2 linked regions of the Maricaulis maris MCS10 genome follow. The protein of the gene in region 2 interacts with the protein of the main gene of each other region in a pairwise test. Links are inferred from orthologs where the notes say so. Each region holds a gene or a part of one and is shown on either strand. Other genes may lie near its edges.

Region 1 (2,811 bases), 1.7 Mb from region 2 along the record:
TCCGGTCTCTACCCTGTTCCACTGCCCAGCGGATTGGGGCTCGAGGCTTCCGGTATCGTCGAGGCGATGGGCAGTGAGGTCTCAGGCTTCCGGACCGGTGACCGCGTCGCCTATGGAAGCGGGCCCTTGGGTGCCTATGCAGAAACAAACATCGTTCCGGCCGGCCGCGTCGCCAAACTGCCTGATGAGGTTTCGCATGAGCAGGCCGCGGCGATCATGCTCAAGGGCATGACAGCGCATTATCTTCTCAAAGAGACCTATCCGGTCCAGCGCGGCGAAACGATCCTGTTTCATGCCGCGGCCGGTGGTGTCGGCCTGCTGGTCTGCCAATGGGCCAGGGATCTGGGTGTCACCCTCATCGGGACGGCCAGCACGCAGGAAAAATGCGATCTCGCCCTGAAAATGGGTGCCACGCACATGATCAACTATACCACGGAAGACGTAGTGGCCCGGGTACGTGACATCACGAACGGACAAGGCGTTCCGGTGGTCTATGACGGGGTTGGCAAGGACACGTTCGAGATGTCCCTCGACTGTCTGAAACCACGCGGTCTGCTCGCCAGCTTTGGCAATGCGTCGGGCCCGGTAACAGGCGTCGATCTGGGCATATTGACGCAAAAAGGCTCGCTCTACGTCACTCGCCCATCGCTTGGACACTATACCGCGACCGATGACGCCCTGGCCGCCAATACGGCTGATGTTTTCGATGCCGTTGCCCGCGGAGCCCTGACGATCACCATCAATCAGCGCCACGCGCTGGCCGACGCAGTCAAAGCTCATGAGATGCTGGAATCCCGTCAGACGACCGGGGCCAGTATCCTGATCCCCTGATCGATCCGATTGATCAGGTATTCATCGAGTCGAAGAACTCATCATTGGTTTTGGTCTGACGCAGCTTGTCGAGCAGGAACTCGATCGCATCCTGGGCACCCATCGGATTGAGAATACGGCGCAGGACATACATTTTCTGCAACTGACCACGATCGACCAGGAGTTCCTCTTTCCGAGTACCGGATTTGAGGATGTCGATGGCCGGGAAGACACGCTTGTCAGCCACCTTGCGGTCCAGCACGACTTCCGAGTTACCCGTACCCTTGAACTCTTCGAAGATGACTTCATCCATACGCGACCCGGTATCGATCAGCGCCGTGGCGATGATGGTCAGCGATCCGCCATGCTCGATATTCCGGGCAGCACCAAAGAAGCGCTTGGGACGCTGCAGGGCATTGGCATCGACGCCACCGGTCAACACCTTGCCCGAGGACGGGACCACCGTGTTGTAGGCCCGGCCGAGACGCGTGATCGAGTCGAGCAGGATCACGACATCGCGGCCGTGCTCCACCAGGCGTTTGGCTTTTTCGATCACCATTTCAGCGACCTGGACGTGACGCGTTGCCGGCTCATCAAAGGTGGAGGAAATCACCTCACCCTTCACGGTACGCTGCATATCCGTCACTTCTTCCGGCCGCTCATCGATCAACAGGACCATCAGATAACAATCCGGATGATTGCTCTCGATGGCATGGGCGATGTTTTGCAGCAGCACGGTTTTACCGGTCCGAGGCGGCGCCACGATCAGTCCGCGCTGGCCCTTGCCGAGCGGCGAGACGATATCGATGACCCGACCGGAACGATCTTTCACGGTCGGATCGGCCAGCTCCATATTGAAGCGGCTTTCCGGATAGAGCGGGGTCAGATTGTCAAAGTGGACCTTGTGACGAGCCGATTCCGGATCCTGGAAATTGATCGTTGAGACTTTCAGCAGCGCAAAATAGCGTTCGCCATCGCGTGGACTGCGGATCTCGCCTTCGACCGTATCTCCCGTACGCAGCCCGAACTTCCGGATCTGGGTTGGCGACACATAGATATCGTCCGGTCCGGCCAGATAATTTGATTCCGGTGAACGCAGAAAACCGAACCCGTCCTGCAGCACTTCCATGACGCCGCCGCCATGAATCTCTACATCCCGTTCTGCAAGGGACTTGAGAATGGCGAACATCATGGCCTGTTTGCGCAAGGACGAGGCATTCTCGATCTCGAGTGCTTCGGCAAACTCAACCAGTTCTGTCGGTTTTTTCTCCTTGAGATCCTGCAGCGTCATGCGCTCCAGACCTTCAAGCAGGGCGGGGACAGGTGCGGAAATTTCGTCGGTCATGATGATACTATCAGCTCAAGCACAAGAGCGTGACCCGGGACGGGTTTTACGCGATCAAGCAAGCCGGGTGCTGCCAAGGCAAGGAAGACCCGAGAATTGAGGAGCAGACGGGCGCGCTGTGTGTCACGCGTCTCACGTCACGAAAGAAGGGATCCTGAAAAAGGACTCGAGAAACCCTTGCCATGCAGTCCTCGCATCGTCAAGCACAAGCCACTCAGTGCCTGACCGATCCTCATCAATTCAAGGCAACGACTGCAATCAGGACAATGGCAATTGCCAGTACGAATGGGGCTTCATTGAGCATGCGATAGCGCTTGTCTGACCAGTCATTGGTACCGGCCTGGAAGCGTTTGAACCGCAAAGCGAATACGTGATGCAGACCCGTCATTGCGCTGATCAGCACAAGTTTTCCAAGCCAGGCCCAATCCAGAAAAACCGACCAGCCACCGGCCCGCTCCATATTGGCCCAGACCAGTGCCAAGCCGAGCAACCAGGCCACGATCATGGCCGGATTCATGATGATTTTCAAAAGCCGCTGCTCCTGCAGCTTCAGCGTTTCATCCAGCTCACCACCCGGTTTCGCCGCACAATGATAAATGTAGAGCCGAGGCAGATAGAGCAGGCCAGCCATCCAGGCGATCACAGCCAGGATGTGG
Region 2 (3,501 bases):
CCGGAAGCCATCGCAGAGGAAATCGGGGACCTGATTTTCGTGTGCACCAATCTCGGCCGCAAGATGAAAGTTGATGTCGAGGCCGCCACACGCAGTGCCAACACCAAGTTCGAGCGACGTTTCCGCCATATCGAGGTCAGTCTGGCCGCCAGGGGTGCCAGGCTGGACCAGACATCACTCGACGATATGGAAGCCTTGTGGAACGACGCCAAACAGATCGAAAAAGCTGGCCGTCAACGCGACTGATCAAAAATCGTCTTCATCCTCGACCTCACCGATCCCTTGCGGGATTGCGAGATCGGGAAATTGTGAGCGGAACCGGCCGGCCTCGACGGGATGCAGTCGGACCTGGATCGTTGTTGCACCGGTCGCCGGATCGATCTCGCTGTCCAGGACATCGCCGTGTGCATGCAGCCAGGCCAAAGCGCGGGCATCCTGCGGCGGGACGATGATTTGCAGGCGCTCATTCTCGCTCGACAGGGTCCGTTCAATGGCATCGATGAGGCTATCAACGCCCTGCCCGGTTACCGCTGAGACTGCCAGTTTGACCGGCTTGCCGGCCTTGAGGTTTGCCATCTGGATGGTGATGGCGAGATCTTCCGTGCTTTCATCGTCCAGGCGATCAGACTTGTTCCAGGCCTCAAGCATGGCCTGGTCATGGGCAGGCCCCGCTTCGATCGCATCGAGCACGCTTTCAACATCCTGGATGCGTCCTTCCCGGTCCGGATCCGAAGCATCGATGATGTGGACCAGCAGATCGGCCTCGCGGACCTCTTCCAGGGTGGCCCGGAAGGCGGCAATCAGCTCGGTTGGCAGGTCGGTGATGAAACCGACGGTGTCCGACAGCAAAATCCGTGTGCCGCCGGGCAGGTCGACCGCCCTCACCGTTGGATCAAGGGTCGCGAACGGCATGTCCTGCGCGAACACGCCTGCACCGGTCAACTTATTGAAAAGCGTAGATTTTCCAGCATTTGTATAGCCAACAAGCGCGACGGTCGGGAATGGCACATCCTGGCGCTGGGAGCGATGCAGGGCGCGCGTGCGGCGCACTTCATCAAGCTGACGGCGCAGCTTGGCCATTTTCTCGTTGAGCAGGCGGCGATCGGTCTCGATCTGGGTTTCGCCCGGACCGGCCAGAAAGCCGCGACCACCGCGCTGACGCTCCAGGTGGGTCCAGGTACGCACCAGACGCGATCGCTCATAGGCGAGCCGGGCGAGTTCGACCTGAAGAACGCCTTCCTTGGTACGCGCCCGCTGGCCGAAGATTTCCAGGATCAGGCCGGTGCGATCGATGACCTTCACATTCCAGGCATTTTCCAGATTGCGTTGCTGGATCGGCGACAGGTTGGTGTCGATGACAGCGACATTCGCCTCCAGCTCGCCGATCATCGCGCCGAGCTCGTCCAGTTTGCCACGCCCGAAATAGCGGCCACTGTCTATCTTGCGGGTTTGCAATATGAAGGCGGCCCCGACTTCTAGGTCGAGGGCTTCGGCCAATCCGTACGCTTCTTCGAGACGCGCTTCGGCGCGGCCCAGCTCGGCGCGGCTGGCAGGATGAATGACAAGGGCGCGCGATACCGGCGCCTCGCGCTCAATCAATCGGTGGCGCTCTCTTCAGCTGCGTCGTCATCCGCCTTGTCATCTTCGAACAGCGACACTGGCGCGGCCGGCATGATGGTCGAGATGGCGTGCTTGTAGACAAGCTGGGACAGCCCGTCACGGCGCAGCAGGACACAGAAATTGTCGAACCAGGTGACAACGCCCTGCAGCTTGACCCCGTTGACGAGAAAAATGGTCAGGGGCGTCTTCGTTTTACGCACAGAGTTCAGGAAGACATCCTGGAGATTTTGTTTTTTATCGTGCGACATGTTGGCTCCGCATGCGTCGCTTTGATCAGCGATTCGTTGCTAGGGTATACAGGCCCGACCGCACCCTGCAACCTCTTCATTTTGCGTGGGAAGCTGGCCGGGTCCTCAGGATTGGTCGAGGTAGGCCTGGCGCAATGCCGTCGCCAGTGAACCGGGGCGGCCATTGGCAATCGTGTGATGGTCGATGGAAACGACCGGTGTCACGAATGACGTGGCCGAAGTGAGAAAGGCCTCGCGGGCGTCACACGCTTCTGCAGGGGTGAAGGGACGCTCCTCGATTTCCAGGTCAAGCAATTGGGAACACTGAAATATTCTGGCCCGGGTGATGCCGTGGAGAATGTGGTTATCGGCCGGTCTAGTAACCAGTTTTCCAGCCTTGGTGACGATCCAGGCATTGGTTGAACTGCCCTCGGTGACATGACCATCGGCATCGACGAGCCAGGCTTCCGTGGCGCCCGCTTCCTGGGCGGCCTGCTTGGCGAGGACATTGGGCAACAGGTTGACAGTTTTGATGTCACAGCGTGCCCATCGCTGATCGGGCACGGTGATTACGGCAATACCGGCCTCGGCCCGGGCATCGGCCGCGGCAAAATCGAGCCGTTTGCAGGTCAGCACGATGGTCGGAGTCGTGGCGGTCCTGGGGAAGGCATGGTCCCGCCTCGCCTGCCCGCGAGAAACCTGGAGATAGACGAGGCCGTTGCGGACACGATTGCGGCGCAGGAGTTCGGCAATGATCTGTTCCAGGGCGGCCCGGGTTCGGGGTGATGGTATCCGCAACTCGCCCAGCGACCGTTGCAAGCGCTGGAAATGCCCGTCCGCATCCAGCAGCTGGCCATTGCGCACACTCCAGACCTCATAGACGGCATCGGCAAATTGGAAACCGCGATCCTCGATATGGATGGCCGCTTCCGAATGCCGATGAAACCTCCCATTTACATAGGCATAGCGCATGAAGTTCCGTCACTTCCTGATGAAGATTGCCCAGACCGCAGCCACCGCCGCGAGGACTTCTAAACGCCCCAAGATCATGGCTGAAATAAGGATCGGCTTGGATTGATCCGGGATTTGCGTCCAGCTGGCCAGCGGTTGCGATTGATCGAGCATGGGGCCGATATTGGCCAGCGATGCCGCCATCGCAATGAAGGCGGTTTCGAAGTCGAGGCCGGTCGCGGTCAGGGCCATTGTGCCAAATCCGATCGCGGCGACAAAGGCGAGCACATAGGACCAGACGCCGACCAGCGCGGTCTCGCGGACACGGCGTCCGCGGAAACTGACCGGGACCACGCTGCGCGGGTCGGACAGGATGGCGAGCTCGGCCCCCATGCGCTTCCACAACAGCAAAATCCGCGACACCTTGATACCGCCCGTCGTCGAGGCTGCGGAGCCTCCGATGAGGACCACGAAGATCGAAGCGGCCAGTGCGGGGATGACACCTCCGCCGGCGGAAAAGCCGCTGGTCGAGACTATGAAGGCGGCGTCGATCACGTCGGAAAAGGGTGCGCCGGGACGCGCCAGGATGAAGAAGGCCGCCAGGCCGATGATCAAGGCTGCGATGCCGGCGATGTCAGGGTCACGCAGCACCGAGCGGTCGCGCAGCACATCCCAGAACAGGGCGATATTGAGCGAACCGACC

What was found.
Region 1: the proteins of hfq (region 2) and rho interact in binary tests that used the Escherichia coli proteins (3 or more experiments, as listed by UniProt). The link is inferred for Maricaulis maris MCS10 from one-to-one orthologs.

What each region holds. Positions count from the first base shown.
Region 1 is NC_008347.1:3,251,628-3,254,438, forward strand. The notes cover bases 1-2,791. They hold rho (transcription termination factor Rho), read right to left. Parts: upstream 2,156-2,791; coding sequence 845-2,155; downstream 1-844. Other genes in these bases: MMAR10_RS15290 (quinone oxidoreductase family protein), read left to right, coding at 1-831; MMAR10_RS15300 (CopD family protein), read right to left, coding at 2,391-2,791. In the rest of the region: more of MMAR10_RS15300, read right to left, coding at 2,792-2,811. UniProt on the Escherichia coli protein: Facilitates transcription termination by a mechanism that involves Rho binding to the nascent RNA, activation of Rho's RNA-dependent ATPase activity, and release of the mRNA from the DNA template.
Region 2 is NC_008347.1:1,587,224-1,590,724, reverse strand. Bases 233-3,212 are described here. They hold hfq (RNA chaperone Hfq), read right to left. Parts: upstream 1,869-3,212; coding sequence 1,596-1,868; downstream 233-1,595. Other genes in these bases: MMAR10_RS07500 (potassium transporter TrkG), read right to left, coding at 2,829-3,212; MMAR10_RS07505 (D-amino-acid transaminase), read right to left, coding at 1,974-2,819; hflX (GTPase HflX), read right to left, coding at 247-1,599; mazG (nucleoside triphosphate pyrophosphohydrolase), read left to right, coding at 233-246. In the rest of the region: more of mazG, read left to right, coding at 1-232; more of MMAR10_RS07500, read right to left, coding at 3,213-3,501. UniProt on the Escherichia coli protein: RNA chaperone that binds small regulatory RNA (sRNAs) and mRNAs to facilitate mRNA translational regulation in response to envelope stress, environmental stress and changes in metabolite concentrations.